DNA from 3 places in the Viridibacillus sp. FSL H8-0110 genome. Region 2 is predicted to be linked to each of the others. Evidence: riboswitches for the same ligand, from Rfam matches in the RefSeq annotation. Region 2 holds a riboswitch; each other region holds the start of a gene.
The links. A riboswitch is a leader RNA that binds a small molecule or an ion and turns the genes downstream of it on or off. The one in region 2 is predicted to bind S-adenosylmethionine.
Positions count from the first base shown of each region.

Region 1 (7,706 bases), 1.9 Mb from region 2:
TGCAACGTTACCAATATTAAATGCTAGACCACCAATAACAATCATGATGGCTAATACAATACCTAAACCAGGAAGTACTTTGTTGGCAATCTCTTGACCACGCATACCTGATACTGCGATGATACGCCAAACATTCATTTGAGCAAAGACATCTAAAATAAGTGAAACTAAAATAACAAAGGCAAAACTAGCACCTAATTGTTGTGTAAAGACCGTCGTTTGTGTTAAAAACCCTGGTCCAATCGCTGATGTTGCCATAAGGAAAGCAGCTCCTAATAAGACGCTGCGTCCTACTTTCTTTCTCCCTTGCCCTTGATCTAAGTTAACCTTTGTCATATGAAAACCCCTTTTTATACGTGAAATGCTTGAACGTTGATGTTGTTTTTCTCCAATGTGTTTCGAATATATTTTGCAAATGCAAGAGCATGTACTCCATCCCCATGGATACAAACAGTGTCCGCTCGCAATAATACTTTCGTTTGTTGTTGAGACTCAATATAGCCTTCTTTGACCATCGTTACGACTTGATTTACAGATTGTTCTTCGTCTGTTACTAAAGCATCTGATTGTGTACGTGAAGTAAGTGATCCATCCGCTTGATATGTACGATCAGAAAATACTTCATGAACTGTTTGGAGACCAAGTTTTTCTCCTGCCTTCGTTAACTCACTTCCAGCTAATCCAAATAACACAAGTTCAGGTGAGACATCATAGACAGCTTGTGCTATAGCCTCAGATAATGCCTGGTCTTTCGCAGCCATATTATATAAAGCTCCGTGAGGTTTTACGTGCTGCATTTTCTCTCCACAAGTAGATAAAAACCCTTGTAGTGCACCAATTTGATATACGACCATGTCATAGCCTTCTTGAGGAGTAATTTGCATTGGGCGACGTCCAAAGCCATTTAAATCTGGTAATCCAGGATGAGCACCAATTTTTACCCCTTTTGCAATAGCCATTTTAACAGTTTCCCTCATCACTGTTGGGTCTCCGGCATGGAAACCACATGCTACATTAGCTGAAGTAATATAATTTAAAATCTCTTCTTGTTCCCCTAGTTTGTATTGACCAAAACTTTCTCCTAAATCGCAATTCAAGTCTACACGAAACATTTTCTCAGCCCCTTACTAATTGAAAATCAATTTAATGTCAGTTTTTCTAACACAAAATTTATATTATCACTAAATCATTATTCTGAAAACATTTATTTTTGAACTTTCTCACTATAGTGAATTATCAAATGTAAATATCTTACTTGTCATTTACCTTTATGTATCTATATGATTATAATGTTTAAAACGCAAAATGAGGGGTTGTACACTATGGGAGAAGAATTTAAACATGTGAAATTTAAACCTTTAGGAGATTCAGCAGTGATGGTTCAAATCGGAAATACGATTGATCCATCGAACTGTACTATCTTACAAAATTTAGCATCATTGCTTGAGGAACAGCCATTTGAAGGTTTTATTGAAGCTGTTCCAGCATATACAAATATTACAATCTACTACAATCCTTACACTCTTTTTAAGGTTAATGGAAATGTAACATCATATAGCTTTGTATGTCAGTATGTGCAACAACTGATCACTCAAATGACAACAGTTAAACAACACACGCAAAGAGTAGTTGACATTCCCGTTGTCTATGGTGGTGAATACGGCCCAGATTTAGAATATGTAGCCAAAATCAATGGCTTAACGACTGATGAAGTCATTCAATTACATAGTGCGAATGAGTGTCTTGTTTATATGCTTGGTTTTGCACCTGGCTTTGCTTTTATGGGAGGCATGAATGAAGCTATAGCAACACCTCGAAAAGAAACACCTAGACTTGCCATTCCCGCACTTTCGGTTGGGATTGCAGGTAAACAAACGGGAATTTATCCATTTGAAACACCTGGTGGCTGGCAAATTATCGGTCGTACACCACTCGATTTATTTTTACCAAATGAAACACCTCCTTCTCTTTTACAAGCAGGTGATTGTATTCGCTTTAAACCAATATCAGAAAAAGAATACAAACAATTGAAGGAGACAAGATCATGACAGTTACAATCGTTAAACCTGGTTTATTAACTACCATCCAAGATTTAGGGAGATTCGGGTCACAAAAATATGGAGTCATCGTTAGTGGAGCTATGGATGCTTATTCATTAAGAATTGCGAATATTCTTGTAGGTAACCTAGAAAGTGAAGCCGTAATTGAGGTTTCATTATTTGGGACTGTATTACAATTTAATGATGACCACCTAATTGCACTTACAGGTGGAGATTTAACTGCAACGATTAATAACGAACCAACACCACTTTGGCGTCCATTTATTGTGAAAAAAGGAGACGTATTAAAGTTTAAAAGAGCCCACAAAGGTTGTCGTGCTTATGTAAGCTTTGCTGGCGGTATTCAAGTTCCTACTGTAATGAATAGTAAAAGTACATATTTAAAGGCGGGCATGGGCGGATTTGAAGGCAGAGCATTACAAAAGCAGGATGAAGTAATTATCGGACCTTATACTAAAAAAAATAAAGAAATACATCAATATGCAATACAACTAGTAGGTCCTGCTTCGTGGTCTGTAAATTACAACGAATTAATCTCATTAAATCAACAACAAACAATACGAGTGATGCCTAGTACTGAGTGGGATAGTTTTACCACTGAAAGTCAGCAGTGCTTAACAAACAACTCCTACACGCTTTCTACAGAGGCTGATCGTATGGGGTACCGCTTTGAGGGACCAGCATTATCTTTGACAGAGAAATTCGAATTATTATCAGAGGCTGTTACGTTTGGTACCGTTCAAATCCCACCTAGTGGTAAACCGATTATTTTAATGGCTGATCGCCAAACAACTGGTGGTTACCCGAAAATGGTTCAAGTCATTACTGCTGATTTAGCTAGCCTTGCACAGTTACAAACAGGTGCTAAAATTCATTTCGAACTAGTAACATTAGAAGAAGCTCAACAAGCATTAATAGCAAATGAGCAAAAAATAAAAACCATTGCTGCTGCTATTCGCTGTTCTGCAAAGCTTTCTTAATATTAAAAAGAGTGCCTTGTATTGTCCAACTAAAATATAGAAGAACAAAAAGAAAAAGCATGTTTTGAATGAAGATTATTCAAAACATGCTCTTATTGTTTTTTATTTAATCTTTTTGTTAATAGAATGATTAATCAATATACTTATAACTCTAATGTCATAAATACACTATTCGGCTCCTCAATGTAATTAGAAAATGGCCTACAATATTGAAACCCATTTTTCAAATACAGCTTCTTTGCGGGTTCAAAAGCCTCCATTGAACCTGTTTCTAAACTTAAACGCTTATAATTGCGGTGCCTAGCCTCTTCAATAATATGCTCAAGCATACGCCCTGCAACGCCTCTCCGTAAGTATAATGAAGAAGTACGCATGGATTTTATTTCACCATGGTGTGCATCCAGTTCTTTTAGTGCTCCGCAACCAATTAATGCACCGCCTTCCCATGCACTCCAGAAAGTAATTTCTGTTTTTTTCAATTCCTCGATAGTTAACGCATGTATACTTTCTGGTGGAGAATTTAGTGCCATACCTTGAAGATGCTCCTCCAACAACGCTTTAACTTCATCTCTTGATAAATCATCAATTTTAATATCCAAAGAGTTCACCTTCAGTTTCAATTATTCATTTGCTAGTATTTTTTAGATGAATATTTAAGGCAGAATAGCAAATGATCGAACTGGGAAGCCAGAAGCCTTCTCAGGTTTAGGAACGATGTTAAAGATGACAGCCCCTTTTGCAGGTAGCTGGTCTAGATTAGTAAGCAACTCTACTTGATATGTATCTTGTTCCAATACATATAGTTCACCTAGTAATGCATTGTTTTGACGGTATAAAATGCTAGAATCCGTATCAAAAGTTTCATGCCCTACTGCTTTGATATGACGCTCTTCAAACAAGAACTTAAGTGCATCTACTGACCATCCTGGTGCATGTGGATTTCCATCTGCATCAAAGTTATTAAATGCTTCAACATCAGGCCAACGTTTGCTCCAATCCGTACGAAGAGCAACAAATGTACCTGCCTCAATTTCTCCATGTTCGGCCTCAAATTTCAAAATATCTTCAACTGCAATGGTGAAATCATGATTTTCTGCTGCATCTTTAGAATGATCTATTACAACAAGGGGCAATGCAAGCTCTTTTAAATCTAATTCTTCTAAATAACGAGCATCACGAACAAAGTGAATAGGTGCATCTAAATGTGTTCCATACTGTCCAGCAAATGCAAAATTCTGAGCAAAAAAGCCATCATCATGTGAAAATAGAGTTGTTTTTTCTAACCCTTTAAATGCGTTGAAACGTGGTGTTTCTGCTCCAAAAGTATGTGTTAAATCAATCCATTTCTTTTCCTTTAACGTTTGTAGTGCATTGATTAATTCTGTTGACATATCCATCACCTCATCATTTTTTTAAAACAAAAAAACCTCTCCTTGATAAGAAGAGGTTGGCGATATGTCCATGCACTCTTCTTATCTTCAAGCATACGCTTCTGGAATTAGCACGGTACATCGTCCGTTGCTGAGATTTCATAGGGCCAGTCCCTCCACCTCTCTGGATAAGAAAAAAGTTATTTTGTTGATTCTTAATTTACAACTTTAGAAATCTATTGTCAATGAAAATTTTAGAAAATTCTTTATAATATATGACTCTTATAATCAATTATGATAACTTTTCCTTCTAAATTAAAGGCATCAGATACGATTCTAGCCTCGTTTGATACCAAATACTATCCATCTAGCATCTATATCTTCATTCACATATTTTTTATTGTTGTATTCTATATTACTTAATGAACGAACTATCTTTACATCGGAGTTAATGAATTCCTCTTGCAAATCTTCATGGTTGTTTGTGATCAAGTATGCATGGGTCCATAACCAATCTCCAATCTTTTGTCTAACCAGGTTGACAATTTTAATCCAACAATCCCTCTTCTGAATAGCATAAAAACTCATTTGCAATTTTTTATTGCAAATGAGTTTTCTTCATTGCGTGACAGCTAATCTTTACTTAAATATCACATTTTTTATATTTAATTTAATTATTTTGCTCAAGGAATTGATATATCCCCATCATCTCTCGCTTATTCAAATCACGAATACGATTGAAAATTGGAATATGAGCTACAGCCTCAAGATTTGGACTTTCAGCAACAACATCACTTACTTTGCCAGTTAACCATGTTTGCACGTCTATGCCATCTACGATTTCCTTACGCCCTTCATCATTGATGCCACTTTCATAACAACTAACACATGGTACTGATAATTTATACACACCATCATGTAGTCCATCTTCAGAAATTACTTTCTTCCCTTTACAGAAAGGACATTGATGACTTTTTTTAATCTTATTAATTTGAGTGACAATTTTTTTGTAACCAAACGCTTCATAGACATAGGTAAGCTTTTTATATTTACCATTGGTGAAATACTTATCAATGATCGTTTCTCTCGTTTCGGTAATATTGTCAAAATCACAGATGGTGATCCGATTATTCATGCTGATGGATTCGATATTGCCGCTAATACTGCCCCAAAAAGGTAGTACATTTTGTAAAACCATTTCATAATGGGCAAAGCTTCCCTGCTCCAGTTCAAACATTTTCAAAGCAACCTGTGTTCCCCTAGGTAATAAGGAGACATCTTCAGTCAAAGTCATATCACCACCGACGATAGCTTTTAGTTTTTCTAGTATCTGTAACTTACCAACTGTTTTCAACACTTGATTAATAGGCTGCTGAATAATCTTTCGAATATCCGTGTCGTCAAATTTTAGCTTTTTATGATGGTTTAGCACGGTTCCTTCACAGATTGGACAGGTAATCAACTCTTTAGATGCTTTTATTTGCTCTTTAATAATCGATTTAGATACAAATATATAGCGGCCAATGATTAAATTAAAGCCTTCCCAAATCCTCGAAGCTTTGCCTGCTTTATCATAGAATGACCTTTCCCAATACCCATATAAAAAGGTGTGTTTTTCTGCTTCCGTCATGTCATTAAAACTTTTACTTAAATCCTGACCGAGCTCATTCTTAATCTCATCAAAGAGGAATTGCAATTTTGGATATTGATAGAATTTTAAAACCTTCATTACTTCTGGATGGAATAGGCCATCCCAGAATGACACGGTTTTGTCCTGAATAACAATATCTATATCAAATTTTTCAATTAGTTGGCGCCCAGAGCAGGATGGACAATGGTTTTCTTGATTATAGAAATCAAAGCTATTCGTATTTTTATTGGTCGGATGAGCTGCCACAATATGGTTGATCAAGCCTCCCATTTCATAAAGAAAACTATATTGACTATACAAATGCCGTTCTAAATCAATAGCGATGACGGGTGCAATTGTTTCCGATTCGTATTCACCATAAATCAAACGTGCCATTGATGATAAGCTTTTTAGGATGCCACCCTTATAGACGTTTTCTGCATTTTTAAAATAGGCAATATGATTTTCTTTTAAGTAGTTAACCCCATTTTGTTGATTGAGTGTTGAAGAGATTCGTAACGGAACAACTCTGTCTTCACTGTTTTTTTGACGATAATAGTCTTCATGTCTGACAACATCTAGATGCTCTACAGGTGCAAGCTGTCTTTTACCAAAATCAACGATAAAATCAGAGTTTTCTAGCATATACGCATTATGTTCAATCATTATTATTGAGACAGTTTCATCTTGCAAAATGCTTCTCAGACTATCGATGAATTGATTTAAGATATTTTGTGATAAACCTTTTGAAGGCTCGTCAAAAATAAAAAGAGTATGTGGGTTTCTAGAGTTGGCAAACAGCTCCGAAACTAAATGGACACATTGAAATTCACCAGTCGATAAGGACTGTGTTTTTCTTTCCAACGTCAAATAACCAAGTCCAAGTTTGATCAATAAACTCAAGCGTTTATGAGCGATATCTCCTTCTGGGAGTTCATCAATAATATCTTCAATCGAGCGCTGAAAAATATCATTAATATCTTCACTATATTTTGTGAGTTTCCTTTTTATATCAAGAAACGTCGCAACTGTTGACCGACTCGTAATCGATTGGTTTCGTTCTTGCCCGACCATAACAATTTTATCTTTTGGATATCGCTTCAGAAAGTCTTTGGCCATACATTCATTAACAAGTGTCGATTTACCACATCCTGATTCACCCGTAAACGTTACAAGTCTATTTTGAGGAATCTGAATTTCTGCCATTTGAATATTACGACAGTAAAGCTCTTTGAATTGATAGTAACCTGTTGGCAATGCTTCATTTTGTTCCCAAATGATTGGTTTTGGACGTGGTGATTCTTCAACAATTTTCCCGCCGTATTTACCACTACCTGGACCAAAAAACAATTGCTCATCCGTTGCGTCAAGCACCGTGTCAGAATGATCAATGAGCCAAATTTGATTCTTATAGCCCAATTGTTTAATCTGTTCTAAAATTTTCAATAGCGTTTGGTGATCTAGACCCACAGATATTTCATCAATAATAATAACGGTATTTTCACTTGATGCCATAAATTCTGCCAAGTACAGGCGTGTTAATTCTCCGCCTGACAATGTACCCATAATGCGATTTAATGTTAAGTAACCAATATTCATATTGATCATATTTTTGAGAATATGTTGTTTACCTTCACTAATATTTAAAACTTCTGCAAGTGAAATA
Region 1 covers NZ_JBBOPJ010000001.1:2,309,267-2,316,972, forward strand. The annotation lists gene MHH98_RS11550 (NRAMP family divalent metal transporter) at 1-336, opposite strand, end outside; gene MHH98_RS11555 (LamB/YcsF family protein) at 351-1,112, opposite strand; gene pxpB (5-oxoprolinase subunit PxpB) at 1,323-2,048, shown strand; gene MHH98_RS11565 (5-oxoprolinase subunit C family protein) at 2,045-3,040, shown strand; gene MHH98_RS11570 (GNAT family N-acetyltransferase) at 3,184-3,639, opposite strand; gene MHH98_RS11575 (cyclase family protein) at 3,694-4,431, opposite strand; SAM riboswitch class I at 4,510-4,605, opposite strand; gene MHH98_RS11580 (ATP-binding cassette domain-containing protein) at 5,081-7,706, opposite strand, start outside.
Region 1: it holds a riboswitch for S-adenosylmethionine, as region 2 does, so the genes downstream of both, MHH98_RS11575 (cyclase family protein) here and MHH98_RS02295 (bifunctional homocysteine S-methyltransferase/methylenetetrahydrofolate reductase) in region 2, are expected to answer to the same signal.

Region 2 (7,706 bases):
TACCAGTATCATTTTCATTTTTTTCCATGAACTGTTCTAGGAATGATACTGATGCTTTCATAACTCCCGCACTTTGTAGTACTTCGGCTACGATTAATTGGTTGTCATTGAACAAACGTCCAACTTCAGCCATCCCTGTCATCAAAGGTCCATTAATAATCTCTAACGGTGAATCGTACATATTCATTGCAGCTTCTAAGTCAGGGATTAGCCCTTCTTTTGTACCTTCAATAATGTAATATGCTAGTCGCTCTGGTACTGTTTTTGGAATATCATCTTCAGTCTTTTCTTTCTTTTTGTCACGATAGAAATCTGTGAAATCAGCAAGTGTCTTGTCGTTTGTTTTATAGATTAAATCATTTGCTAAGTTAATCTCAGCTTCTGGAATTGAAGCATAGCGCTCTAATTTCTCTGTATTTACAATAGCGTAATCTAGCCCGGCTTGTGTACAGTGGTATAAATACACAGCGTTTAATACTTCACGTCCAACTGGAGGTAAACCAAACGATACATTACTAACACCTAAAATAGTTAATACTCGAGGCATTTTTTCTTTGATTAAGCGAATACCTTCAATCGTTTCTTCAGCCGCTCCTATATATTGTTCATCTCCCGTACCAACTGGGAATACAAGAGGATCGAAAATAATATCTTCCGGTGCGATTCCCCATTTATTCACTAGCAGGTCATAAGAACGTTCAGCAACTTTCAATTTACTATGGCGGTCAACAGCCATTCCTTTTTCATCAATTGTTCCGATAACGATAGAAGCACCGTATTTTTTCACTATTGGTAAAACAGCATCATAACGTTCTTCTCCGTCCTCTAAATTAATAGAGTTAATGATTGCTTTCCCTTGGGAATATTTCAGTGCTTCTTCGATTACCTTTTCATCCGTTGAATCGATTACAAGGGGAACTTTAACTTTCTTTACCACTTCAGTCATGAAGTTTTTCATATCTTCAAGTTCATCCCGGTCAGGGTTTGCTAAGCAAATATCCATAACGTGCGCACCGTTTTTCACCTGTGCACGAGCAATTTCTGCCGCTTCTTCAAATTTACCTTCTATAATTAAACGCTTAAATTTTCGTGAACCAATAACATTTGTACGTTCACCTACAAATAACGGGCGCATTGAATCATCATATATAAGCGGTTCAATTCCTGCTACGACATGACCATGCGCTGTTTCAGGCATTTGACGAGGCTGCTTATGCTCTACTACTTTACGGATTGATTTAATATGCTCAGGCGTGGTACCACAACAACCCCCAACAATATTCAACCAGCCTTTATCTGCAAAACCTTCAAGCTTTTTAGACAATGATTCCGGAGTCTCATGATAATGCCCTTCTTCATCTGGTAAACCTGCATTCGGATAACAACTAACATAGCTTGTTGCTAATTCTGAAAGCGTGCGTAAATGATCTGTCATAAATTCAGGTCCAGTAGCACAGTTCAACCCGACTGATAGCGGTTTAATATGTTCAATTGAAATATAAAAGGCTTCAATACTTTGCCCTGCCAGAGTAGTTCCCATAGGTTCAATTGTTCCCGAGATCATCACAGGCAGTTCTTTATCAAGCTCTTCAAACGCTTGTTTAATACCTAAAGTGCCAGCCTTAACATTCAGCATATCTTGACTTGTTTCAAGTAATAACAAATCCGCTCCACCGTTAATTAATGCCTTAGCTTGCACGTAAAAGTCATACAATAGCTCATCAAATGTAATACCACCAGTTACTGATAAGGTTTTAGTCGTTGGTCCCATTGCACCAGCAACATATCGTGGCCATTCAGGTGTTGACAATTCATCCGCTACTTTTTTAGCGATTTGCACTGCTAATAAGTTAATTTCATGCGCTTGATCACCCAATGCATATTCATTTAATACAACAGGAGTCCCACCAAATGTATTCGTACTAATAATATCTGAACCCGCCTCTAAATAAGCACGGTGTACATTTTCGATCACGTCAGGTCGTGTGATATTCAAATATTCATTACAGCCATCATATTCATCTCCACCAAAATCCTCGGGAGTTAAATTAGCATTTTGGAGCATAGTCCCCATTGCACCGTCTAATATAAGAATATGTTGTTGGAGTCGTTCTTTAATTGGTTGTTTTAACATAGTTGTGATCTCCTACTTTCTGTTGATCTAGCTCTTGAATATAATGAATCAATTCTACTGACATATCGTAACGTGTAAATGGCGTAATGATATAAATACCATTAAATAACTCTGCGGCTGTATCGATTAATTCCTTAGCAATCGCTATTCCTTCTGCAGTTGCAAGATTTTTATCATTACCCGTTGCGCGCATTCTTTCAAGTACTTCATCAGAGAGCTTAATCCCTGGTACTTCATGATGTAAAAACTCTGAATTTCGGATACCTGTTAGTGGCATGATTCCTATGAAAATAGGGGTTTCTAAATGTTTAGTAGCTTCATATATCTCTATTATTTTTTCCTTCGTATATACAGGCTGTGTGATGAAATAATCTGCTCCACACTCAATTTTCTTTTCTAATCTTTTTACGGCTCTATCAAGCACTCGTACATTAGGATTAAATGCAGCTGCAATAGAGAAATTAGCCTTTTTACGAAGAGGTTTACCTGAGAATGATATCCCTTCATTCAACTGTTTAATTAATTGAAGTAACTCTAGGCTTGAGACATCATAAACACTAGTTGCACCTGGGAAATCACCTACTTTTGTAGGGTCTCCAGTAACTGCTAAAATCTCATTAATACCTAATGCATCAAGACCCATTAAATGCGATTGTAAGCCGATGAGATTGCGATCACGACAAGTAATATGAGCAAGGGAACGAATATTATTTTGCATTTTCAAAATTGAGCCCATTGCCATGTTACTAATACGAGGGGATGCCAATGAATTATCAGCCATAGTGACAGCATCAACACCTGTTTCATTGAGTATTTGCGCCCCCTCTATAAAGGCAGTGGTATCAAGGTGGCGAGGTGTATCGAGTTCTACAATGATTGTACGTTCCTTTTTCGCCTTTTCGTGAAGTGGCTCATGCTGATCAGGAGTCGCTTCTTTAATCTCGATTACTTTTTTCTTCTTTACAATTTTATTTTCAATTGGTGGTAGGTCAGCAATACGTTTTTTTACAGCTTCTATATGCTTCGGTGTCGTACCACAACATCCTCCAATTAATCGAACACCTTGGTCACGTAGTAAAACACCAGCACGGCCAAAATAATCAGCCTCTGATTCGTAAACAATTTTGCCATCTTCTACATCTAGCAAACTAGCATTTGGATATGCAGATAAGAATGCCTTGGATGGCAATTCTACATCCTCAAACGCTTGGATTGTATGGTGAGGGCCTAAACGGCAATTTACTCCAACAATATCTGCACCCAAAGCTTCTAATTGGTGCAATGCATCATTTAATAATAAGCCATTTTGTAAAATACCTGGTTCATGCATTGATACTTGCGAGATGATTGGTACATCAGTCAATTTTCTCAAATGTTGCACTACAGATGAAAGTTCCTCAAAATCATAGTACGTCTCTAGTAATAAACCATCCGGATTACCTGCTAATAGATACCCCGCTTGCTCATCTAATGCAGCTATGATTTCAGCTAGTGTCGCTTCACTTTTACGAATACCGCGAATACCACCAATTGTCCCTAAGACAAATTGGCCTCCTGGTGCTGCAGCATGTTTTGCAATGGCGATTGCCGATTCATTAAACTCCTTTACAGAGCTCTCTAAACCATAACGTTCTAATTTAATGGCATTCGCTGTATACGTATTAGTCTGAATAATGTCAGCGCCTGATTTTATATATTGTTGGTGTATATTTTCAATCACTTCAGGCTTGGTAATGTTTAATTCCTCATAACAATAATCAATTCCGTAAGAATATAATAAAGTGCCCATCGCACCGTCAGCTGTTAACACTTGTGTTTGCAATTTTTCAAGTAATCCCATTAAAATCCCTTCCTTTCTACATAAAAAAGCCTTCTTATGGATAAGAAGGCTTGACGATTACGATGTTCGCTCCTTCTTATCTTTTCGGACAATCTGTAAATCCGCTGGAGTTAGCACCTGACCAGATGGCTGGTTGCTGAAGCTTCAAAGGGCCAGTCCCTCAGCTTCTCTTGATAAGAAATATATATTTAATTGTTAGAATAATTAAAAGAATCATAACCCTAGAAAAGAATATCGTCAAGAGCGTTTTTAGAATTATAGCAAAACTCTGTATTATAAGTATATTTTAGCTACAAAACAAAAAAGATGAGTTTTGGCAATTACTTGTTGAAACAACAATCATTTCTTCATGACTATTTATTTGCAAAAATTTTATTAGCTGATGTCTTATCATAACTTTTTATTTCAACCAATTCACCTTGAATAATCAGTCGCTTAGAACCATCATAATTACATGTAACGAGCGTTATCATTTTTTCATTTGAATCATTTATGACATCAATTTGCTCCGGTTGTACAATATGCATTTTATCAATTTTATATTCATAGATTTTTTTAAAGTCGGTTACATAAACTTGCATACCTTCCTCCGCATTAGTAAGAGGACTAAAGAGTGCCTTCCCATTATTCATATTATGACCCGCTAAGGCATAATTAGCTTTTCCCATCTTTTGTTCACGTTTCATCGTACCAGCACCAATTGCTAAGTTTGTATTCGATACACCATATAAAATAGGTAATCGCATATTCACTTGAGGTACACTAATAGCTCCAATGGCATTTAGTTTTTTTTGATTGAATTGTGCCTTTACAACATCTTTGACATTTAAATCATCCACTTGCTGAAAATCAAATGACGCATCTAGATTCTTCATTGCTGACGCTATGTCTTGTTGCTCAATCGTTGCCTTCGACATATTCGAAATGAAATATCCCATAATAGGCTGATAGAAAATAAAAACTAAACCAATTACTAGCAAGAAAATGCCTAATATCAAACTTCCCTTTTTCTGCATGTTATCCACCTTCTTTTCTCATTCATTTTAATAGTAACAATTCACTTAGCACTTTCAAGCAGTTTGACATAACGTTAAAATTAACCCAAAAAGAAAGAGCTAATGAAATTGGTATCCCTTAGCTCTTTTCTACCTACCTTGATTGTTTTTTAATGTATTTTTGCTAGAATTGATTCTGCTGTTTCTTTCCCGTTCTTAATACAAGGGCCAATACCTACACCGTAATAAGAACAACCTGCAAGTAATACATTTTCATATGCAGTGGCCATTTTAGTTGATAAAGCTTCTACTGTTTTTCCATGACCAAGATGGTAAACTGGCATTAAATCATTCCACTTTGTCACTTCTACAACAGTAGGCTCTGCTTCTATATTCAAGCTTTTTGCAATATCCTCTAAAGCAATTTCAGTTAATTCCTCTTTACTTGAATGCTTCATTTCTTCAAAATCTGGGTTTGAGTTTTTATAAAATAAACGCACAAGTAATTTGCCGTCTTTTGAAGTATGACTCCATTTACGACTTGTCCATGTACAAGCATTACATTTGACATCACTGTTTTCAGAAACGATAAAACCTGTACCGTCTGCAGGTAATTGGCTATCGGGAATATTAAAACCTAAATACATCGTAATTAGTGAGGCATTGCTAAAATCGTTGAAGTCCTCGTCCAAATTCGGATCTTTTAATAGTTTTTGAGTTACATCATGTGGTGTTGTTAACACGATAAAATCAGCTTCAATTGCTTCGTGATTATCAAATGTCAATTTATATTTGTCGCCGCTTTTTTCGATATGATTTGTTGAAACGCCTTTTAGAATTGTAACGTCTGCTAACTTCTCTTCAAAACTGGTAAATAAAGAAGATAATCCATTTTTAAAGGATATGAATTTTTTATTTGCCGCTTTTTGAAATTCTTCTTTATGTGCGCCAAACCCTTTAATAATACTTCCGTACTGCTCTTTATACTCGAGTAAATACGGTAATGTTGAAGCCATTGTCAGCGTGTCTAACTTCCCTGAATAGACCCCTGATAACACTGGAGCGATTTGTTTTTCAACAAGCTCTTTTCCTAAGAAATGCTCTAAGAAAGAACCGATTGAGCTATTCTTTGTGAAATGCTCATTAGGCATTTCTAAATCTTTTAACGCCTCTTTTTTTCCTTCTGCTGAAACTAATGAGCTACTTTCAAGGGACTCTACACTTGTAGGAATGCCAAAAACGCTGTCTGCTGGAATCGCGTGCAATGTATTATTTGTGTAAATATACGAAATTCCTGTACCATTATATACAAGATCATCTTGTAACCCTAAGTCTTCTACTAATGGCATAACACTAGAATGACGTGCAACAATCGAATCTGCACCCGTCTCCAAAATAAAGCCATCTTTTTCTACTGAGTGCATTTTACCACCTAAGTAGTCATTCTTTTCAATCAATACTAAATCTATATCTAAGCCTTTGTCCTCTTTTTCCTTTTGTAAATAATGCATAGTAGTAAGACCTGTTATACCGCCACCAACTACAACAACTGTTTTCAATATATTCACTCCTCACAACGGATTCTGTTTTATTTTAATTGGTTGTTTGTAGTTCTAGTATAAACTTTCATTTTCGAAACTGTCATGATATCCATCACAAATTCACGCACTTATTTGCGAACGTTTACACCTTTGTCAAATTTAACGTGGCCTTTTCATAAATATTCTTGAAATTTTCTTTATACAGTACATTTATTTCTGAAAAAGGGTAATGAATAAATACTTACTTTTCTATCGATACTTTTTTTGAAGGGAGTTTATTATGGATTTATTAATTACAATCCTATTACTATTAGTTTGCCTGTTATTATCAAATGTAATTGGACATTATATTCCATTTATACCTACAGCACTAATCCAAATAGCACTTGGCGTTCTATTAGCTATATTCGCTAATGAAATGACGCTTCAGCTTGAATCTGAATGGTTTTTATTACTTTTTGTTGCCCCACTTTTGTATAATGACGGACGCAATTTCCCTAGAGAAGAACTGTGGAAAATGCGCACACCTATTCTTGGGAATGCCATTATATTAGTCCTTCTAACGACGCTCGGCGGTGGTTACTTTATCCATTGGCTAATTCCTGATATACCTCTAGCTGCTGCATTTGCACTTGCAGCCATTTTATCACCAACAGATCCTGTAGCAGTAAACGGTATTGCAAAGCGTATTCAAATACCCGAGAAGATTTTAAACCTCGTTCGTGGTGAATCACTTATTAATGATGCCTCTGGTTTAGTTGCTTTCAAATTCGCCGTGGCAGCTGTTGTGACAGGGTACTTTTCAATTAAGGAAGCTTTTTTCGAGTTTACTTATACATTTTTGGCTGGGGCTATACTTGGTCTAATTTTAGGTATCATCATTACGCAACTGCGCTTTACACTTCGAAAAAAAGGCATCCATGATGTCGTTTTTCATTCATTATTACAGCTTTTAACACCTTTTATCATTTATTTCATTGCAGAGGATGTCTTTCATGCATCAGGGGTCATTGCAGTCGTTGTAGGTGGAATTGTGCATGCACTTGTAAAAGATCATACTGAGACTTTAATTGCTGAAGAACAAATAATTACAGAAAACACTTGGTCCATCGTGCTGTTCATTTTAAACGGAGTCGTATTCCTGTTACTTGGATTAAACATTCCGTTGTCGATGACAGAAACGTTAGAGAATCCAT
Region 2 covers NZ_JBBOPJ010000001.1:446,175-453,880, reverse strand. The annotation lists gene metH (methionine synthase) at 1-2,134, opposite strand, end outside; gene MHH98_RS02295 (bifunctional homocysteine S-methyltransferase/methylenetetrahydrofolate reductase) at 2,115-3,974, opposite strand; SAM riboswitch class I at 4,048-4,154, opposite strand; gene MHH98_RS02290 (class A sortase) at 4,328-4,990, opposite strand; gene MHH98_RS02285 (protoporphyrinogen oxidase) at 5,140-6,528, opposite strand; gene MHH98_RS02280 (Na+/H+ antiporter) at 6,791-7,706, shown strand, end outside.

Region 3 (7,706 bases), 3.7 Mb from region 2:
ATTTAGTCCGGAATTTAAACATTTGCATTATTATTATAGATACATATATTCACTGATGAATTACTCAGGATGGAGTCAATATAACTAATGTCGGATACTTATTTAGAACTATATTTAATATAATTAGAGAAAAGAAAAGGTTAGGAATGGTATAGATGAAACAGTTAATGAAGGTGATTCTAGGAATTATTTTAATAGCAAGCATCTTTCCTATGCAAACCTTTGCAAGGAGCACTATCTCAACAAAATCTTTTAGTAACGAAGAACAAAAGACATATAATAATATTCTCAAAAGCTTGCAAAATGTAGAAGCAAGTACATATTTTAATTCTAGCGAAGTAAGGCCTGAAGAAATTGGGGCAATCGTAAATAAGGTAGTTGAGGATCATCCGGAAATTTTTTATTATAATGGAGCAACTACATTCTCAACTGGAACAATCAAATTTAAATATGATGGCAGTAAACAAAGTATTCTTAAAAAGAAGAACAAAATTGATGCTGAAGTAAAGCGTATAATAAATGTAAAAATAAAAAAAAATATGAGTGATATAGAAAAGATAAAGGCTATTCATGATTATCTAGTTTTATCGGTAAAATATGATTACAAAAACCATAGAAAAGATAAGGTTTCCCGAGATTCTTATGAAGTTTTTGGTGCTTTAGTGAATAAAGTTGCCGTTTGTGATGGGTATTCAAAGTCAATGCAACTACTTTTAAATAATGTAGGAGTGGAAACAATAGTTGTTACGGGAAGTAGTAAAGGCGAGAGCCACTCTTGGAACATGGTGAAGATTAATGGTGAGTACTATCATATCGATACGACTTGGGATGATCCAATTCCAAACAAAACTGGAGTTGTCAACTATCATTATTTTTTACTAAGTAATGCACAATTGAAAAAAGATCATAGCTGGAAAGAAAAAGAGTTTCCGAACGCAAATAGTGTAAAATACAGATATTTCCACAACATGGGGAACGTGATTGAAAAAAGTGGAACATATTATTTTTCAAATAACAAAAATGATCAGTTATTTAAGATGGATAAAAAAAGTAATAAGCAATTAAAAGTTGTCAACGACAGAGCACCTTTCTTAGCCGTATATGGCCAATGGATTTACTATAGTAATTATTCTGATGGTGGTTATTTATATAAAGTGAAGTTAAATGGTCAAAATAAAACTAAAATAAAATCCACCCATGTCGTAGACTTGTATGTAAAAAGTAAAGTACTTTATTATAAAGAAAATGAATCAGGGAAGATGCGCCAATTAGCTTTTAATGCTAAATGAAAATATTAACTGTAAAATACTGTTAAAAACCCTAACTTCTACAGAAGTTAGGGTTTTTAGTATTTCTGATTTAATATTTAGACAGTTGTTAATTACTAATAATGTAAATAATTGTCTAGCACATCACATTTTGTTCAGAATTTGTTTAGAACTGATGGTTAGTATTACTAAATAAATGCTCTAAATTAGTATTAAATCTAAGTAAAGAACTTATATTATATAATTTATTAAACAAATCCGTTACCATTGACATAATTGTGTGCATCTATCTATGGTTATTTTAGGGGGATTAATACTATGAAACGTGTGTATTGTTAAGTTTAGGACTATGAATTAGGTTCAATCGAAGGTGAAATATTTTTATAGCAGTGTTGGAATGTATTGTACAAAATAGGATTTCATAAGGGAATAATGCGAGCCGATTGATGGGAGTGGCCCCTATGAGGAAGGACCAAGACTCTAAACAAGAGCTTGTTTTTCGAAAAGAACGATTGTTGGATAATATGTCACGCATGTTGTTGATAACAAAAGTGTATGTGGTTGTTATTGTTTTGATTGGTATTGTTAATATTGGAATTACGTCTTTTTCAAGTTTTCATCCGAATTTCCCATTTCAATATATGGCGGTATATACGTCATTTTGTTTGTTTAATATATATTGTTTTTACATTGTTAGTAGACAAATGAAGGTATCCAATTACTCTGTTAAACATATTGATAAATGGGAAAAAATTATTGTTGTCTATATTACCATTTCAATGATTTATGGAGCGATTATTTCTGTAATGGATCAAGTACAATATCAGGATTTTATGGTCTATACATTGTGTATGCTACTTTGTGCAGTACTATTTTATACATCAATAAACCAAATATTGTTGCCTATCATAATTGCAACTACAATTTTAGTAGTAGGAATTCCAATAGCTCATCATGATTTCTATCTATTCTATCTACAACTTTACTTTGTAGCGCTTATTGTTATCATAACTTTTATAATTTCAAGAGTAGTTTACAGAGATTATTTGAAGTCATATAAAACGAAGGAACAGTGGCTTGTAGAATTGAAACGAAATGCGATATTGACAGATCAGCTACAAAAAGCAAATAGGCAATTGTCATTAAAAGCCTATTATGATGAGTTGACGGGTATCTATAATCGACATGGCTTTCAACGAGATATACAAGATATATACAGAAATCGTGCTGAACAATCTATAGATGTGACAATTATTTTAATTGATATCGATTACTTCAAAAATTATAATGACCATCATGGACACAATCGTGGCGATAATACACTGCGTTCTATCGCACAAGCAATTGCCGATACAGTACAAGAATACGATTGTATCCCAGTAAGGTGGGGTGGGGAAGAATTTGTCGTAGTTGGAAGGGATTTGACGGAAGAACAGGTCCACACACAATGCAAATTGATTGAAATGGCTATATCAAAATTGTTTATTCTTCACGAAAATTCACCTGTATCTAACATTGTGACGGTAAGTATTGGCGCTTGTACATTGCCTTGTTCTAACTCAACTGATGTAGAAACTGTAATCAAAAGCGCCGATAAAGCATTATATAAAGTAAAAAAAAGCGGTCGTAATAATTATTCGATTGTATGATTATTCGGTAATAAGTATATAATCTTGATTATAAGTAATGAATCGTGTTTACTCTCTGTGGAGAGTGGGATACCAATGCCAAAAAAATTTAATAAATAGACTTCTAATGGAATTAGAATATATTTTTCAACTAAATCCTTTCGGGGGCGTTTTTTATTTACACTTTAAGCTGAATTTTAAGAAGATATTATTTTATTTTTTATTCTAAAAATTCATTCAAATCAAATCGGTTTATGCCAAAATTGGAAGTTGCCACAAAATCACCACATTATTTAAGTCTTATGCCTTGTCTGATGGAAATCAATTCTTCTATGATGGTAGATAGGAAGTCGAGTGGTGACAGGAGGAACTATGGCGATGTTGAATGAGGCTATTGATTTTATAAAGTTGTATTATTCGGAAACGGAGCGATCTGAAGAGGAGTTAGTAAGACGCTTAGTTGAAGTAGAGAATGATATCCAAGATAATGGATATTATGAACATACAATAGATGAACTGAGATTTGGTGCACAAGTAGGTTGGCGTAATAGTAATAAATGTATAGGTCGTTTGTTTTGGCAAACGTTGCAAGTGCTTGATAAGCGGGAATTGACAAGCGAGCACGACATTTTTCAAGGACTTCTAGAGCATATTGATTTTGCAACAAATGGTGGTCGAATCCGTCCGACGATTACAATTTTCTCTCAACCTAACGTACGTGTTTGGAATCATCAATTAATCCGCTATGCTGGGTATGAAACAGCAAATGGCGTTGTTGGAGATCCAGATTCGGTAGAGTTTACGAAGAAATGTGAGCAACTTGGCTGGCAAGGAAAAGGTGGGCGTTTCGATGTTTTGCCACTAGTTATTCAAATTGGAGAAAGAGAACCGCAAGTATTCGATATTCCAGCTGAATATATATTAGAAGTACCAATCCGACACCCTGAATTTGAGTGGTTTAAGGAACTTGGTCTGAAGTGGTATGCGGTACCGATGATTTCGAATATGAAATTAGAAGTTGGTGGTATTACATATGCAGCTGCTCCGTTTAATGGCTGGTATATGGGAACGGAAATTGGTGCGCGTAACCTAGCAGATGATTATCGATATAATATGTTACCGACAATCGCAGAAAAAATGGGTTTAAATACATCTTCAAATTCTTCCTTATGGAAAGACCGTGCATTAGTTGAATTGAATGCGGCCGTTTTATATTCGTATAAAGAAGATGAAGTGAGTATTGTAGATCACCATACAGCAGCACAACAATTTAAACGCTTCGAATCCAATGAACAAACTGCAGGGCGTGACGTAACAGGGAATTGGACATGGCTTATTCCACCGTTATCACCGGCTACAACGCATATATTCCATAAACCATATGACAATGAACGTAAAACACCAAATTATTTTTATCAGAAAGCGCCGTATTGATTTAGAAAATAGCAGGAAATTTATTGCAATTTTCAATGGATTGGCGTAACATGATTTTAATTACTACTAATTCAATAGGTTTTCTTATCAAGAGAGGTGGAGGGACTGGCCCTGTGATATCTCAGCAACCGCTATTAAAGTAAGGTGCTACTTCCAGCAAGTTGATTAAAAACTTGATAGATGAGGAGAGACTTACATACCGAGTTGATTTCTCTAAATGAAATAGAGAAATCGACTTTTTTATTATCATGAAATAAATTTACAGAGCATATAATGAAAAGTTCTAAGAAAAAAATTTAACTCAAATTCAAAGTAAACCTATTTGAATTAAAGGTATAAATTGAGGGAGGAATATTGAATGAGTGCGATAACGCAAAAAGAACTTTTAACTACAATTTATGAAGAAATAGATAAAGATTTTGATGAAATTGTTGGATGGAGGAGATATTTGCATGAGCATCCAGAGTTATCTTTTGAAGAATATGAAACTGCAAAATTTATAGCAGAAAAACTTGAGGGCTTCGGTTTAGAGGTGAAAAAAGGGATAGGCGGAAATGGTTTAATCGGTGTTTTGAAGGGGGATCAAGCTGGTCAAACAATCGCTTTAAGAGCAGATTTTGATGCATTACCAATCGCAGATTTAAAAGAAGTTACTTATAAATCTCAAAAAGATGGTGTTATGCATGCATGTGGTCATGATGGACATACAGCCTCATTACTTGGAACAGCGAAAACGCTAAGCCATTACAGAGAGCATCTGCACGGTAACATCATTTTTGTTTTCCAACATGCGGAAGAAAAACCTCCTGGTGGTGCGAAATTCATGATTGCTGAAGATGTATTAAAGGATGTAGATTATGTATTTGGTGCGCATTTAGACTCGGGTTCGCCAGTTGGAAAGGTATCTGTTGGGGATGGTTTCAAAATGGCTGCAGTTGATAAATTCACAATTAAAATCCAAGGACTAGGAGGGCATGGTGCGAAACCACAGCAATCCATCGATTCGATTATAGTGGGTAGTGAAATCGTTGGAGCGTTGCAAAAAATTGTCAGTCGTCGCTTAAATCCATTTGATGCAGCGGTGGTGACAGTTGGTGTATTCCACGCTGGAAGTGCCTTTAATATCATTGCAGATTCGGCAATTATTGAAGGAACGGTCCGGACGATGACAGAGGATGTTCGGAGTAAGGTAAAAGAAGAAATCTACTCAATTGTCAAAGGAGTAACGGAATCAGCACATGCCACATGTGAAATCGATTATTTGCATGGCTACCCAGCCCTTTACAATCATCCAACTGAAACAGAGCTTGTGAAAGAATTATTTGAAGCAGAATTCGGTACAGAATCTGTGATTGATTTTGAACCGTCAATGGGTGGGGAGGATTTCGCGTACTTTTTAAATGAAAAGCCAGGTACTTATTTTAAAGCAGGTTCACGAAATGACGACGAACGCACTCATTTTGCACATCATCATCCAAAATTTGATTTTGATGAAAGAGCGTTATTAACTATAGAGAAATCATTTGTGAAAATCGTTTCACATTATTTATTTAAATAAGGGGGACTGGAACATGACATTATCTTTTGATCACTTAGTACATTTTGTGGATGAGCCAAAAGAAGTAATTAAGCCATTACAAAATCAAGGAATTTACGCTGTTGAAGGTGGCGTTCATGAAGGGCGCGGAACGTACAATGCACTTAGTTACTTTGATCTAAGTTATATAGAGTACCTTGGTACATACGACAGAGAATTAGTAGCAGGGGCAAAACATTTACATCACAGCCTTATTGAAACAGTAGTAAATAATAAATTCAAAGAAGGTTTCGTAAGATTTGCAGCTCGTACAACGGATATTGAAGGTATAGCAGAGCGTTTGAAAGAGCAAGGTTTATCAGTAAATGGGCCAGTACCAATGAACAGAAAACGACCAGATGGCAGTATTATTAGCTGGCAGTTACTTTATGCTGGTGAAGGAAATGACTCTCTTCAATTACCATTTATTATTCAATGGGACGATAATGACGATGCCCGTAGACAGGAACAAATTGAAAAAGGTGTCATTGGAAATCAACCAGAAAAGTTAGAATTTGCAGGTGTTACTTTTGCTGTAATAGATGCTGAAAAAACTGCTGAAAAATGGTCTCGTTATTTAGGGTTAGAGGTTGCAGAAGCATATGTCGATCCAGAGTTGAATGCTATTGTACAGGTTCTTACATTAGCTGGAGGGGACTTATACTTTGCTAGTCCTATTGGAGATGGAGTTGTTGCAAAAGTATTAGCAGAACAAGGCGAATTTCCATTCCAAGTTAATTTTTCAGGTGCTAAAGAACCTGGCACAATTGGATTATTTAACGGTCGCTATCATTTTGAGAAGTAATTTATAGCAATATTATAATTGTGTGACATAAAGTGGAGGGGAAATAGTAAGCCAGCAATTATAAAGACAATAAAAATTAAAAGCTATTAGGTAGTGGTTAAACTACCTAATAGCTTTTTTATGTGGATAACTTGCGCCTAGTAATATAAAAACCCTAACCATTATAAGCTCGGATTCAACTCTATTTTTCAGGGGTAACATAACCTTCTTTTGCAGCATGCATACTAACAGTTACTAATAGCAGAACTGTAAAGATGAATAGAATGATAGCTGTTGTCCAGCTATTGGTAATATCGTGAACATAGCCAAATAGTACAGGACCGATAGCAGCTAATAAATAACCAAGTGATTGAGCAGTACCAGATAATTCTGCCGCTTCATGAGCAGTACGCGTGCGCAGTGAAAAATACATCATAGCTAAACTAAATGATGCACCACCTGCAAGTCCAAGTAAAATCATCCATAACACTGTTAAAGAGGTCCATCCAGCTAAAATACCTCCGAATCCTACTAGATAAAGAACGCCGAAAACAATAACAAGTGGGCGTTGATCTTTTCTACGGCCAGCAATAATGGGAATCATAAATGTTGCAGGTAATTGCGAGAACTGCATAAAGGAGAACATCCACCCAGCTGTATTAGCACTCATACCTTGTGATTGCAACATTTCAGGAATCCAAGCCGCAGTTGTATAGAAAATAAGAGATTGGAAGCCCATTGCTAATGTAACTGTCCAAGTTAGAGGTGATTTCCAAAGTGGGATGTGTTCTTTATTAGTTTCAGAGCCAATATTAGATTCAGACTTAGATTTACGAATTTGTGGGACCCAAACAATAATAGCGATTATTGCTAAAATGAACCAGATACCTAACGCAATTCTCCAGCCGAGTTCTCCGCTAGCAAGTGGATAGCTAATACCAGCTGCTAAACTTGCAGATAGATTCATCGAAACAGTGAAAATTCCTGTTAGTAACCCAACTTGTAAAGGGAATTTT
Region 3 covers NZ_JBBOPJ010000001.1:4,100,901-4,108,606, reverse strand. The annotation lists gene MHH98_RS20320 (DUF5050 domain-containing protein) at 156-1,289, shown strand; gene MHH98_RS20315 (GGDEF domain-containing protein) at 1,730-2,917, shown strand; gene MHH98_RS20310 (nitric oxide synthase oxygenase) at 3,269-4,330, shown strand; SAM riboswitch class I at 4,412-4,517, shown strand; gene MHH98_RS20305 (M20 metallopeptidase family protein) at 4,689-5,888, shown strand; gene MHH98_RS20300 (VOC family protein) at 5,902-6,711, shown strand; gene MHH98_RS20295 (CynX/NimT family MFS transporter) at 6,893-7,706, opposite strand, start outside.
Region 3: it holds a riboswitch for S-adenosylmethionine, as region 2 does, so the genes downstream of both, MHH98_RS20305 (M20 metallopeptidase family protein) here and MHH98_RS02295 (bifunctional homocysteine S-methyltransferase/methylenetetrahydrofolate reductase) in region 2, are expected to answer to the same signal.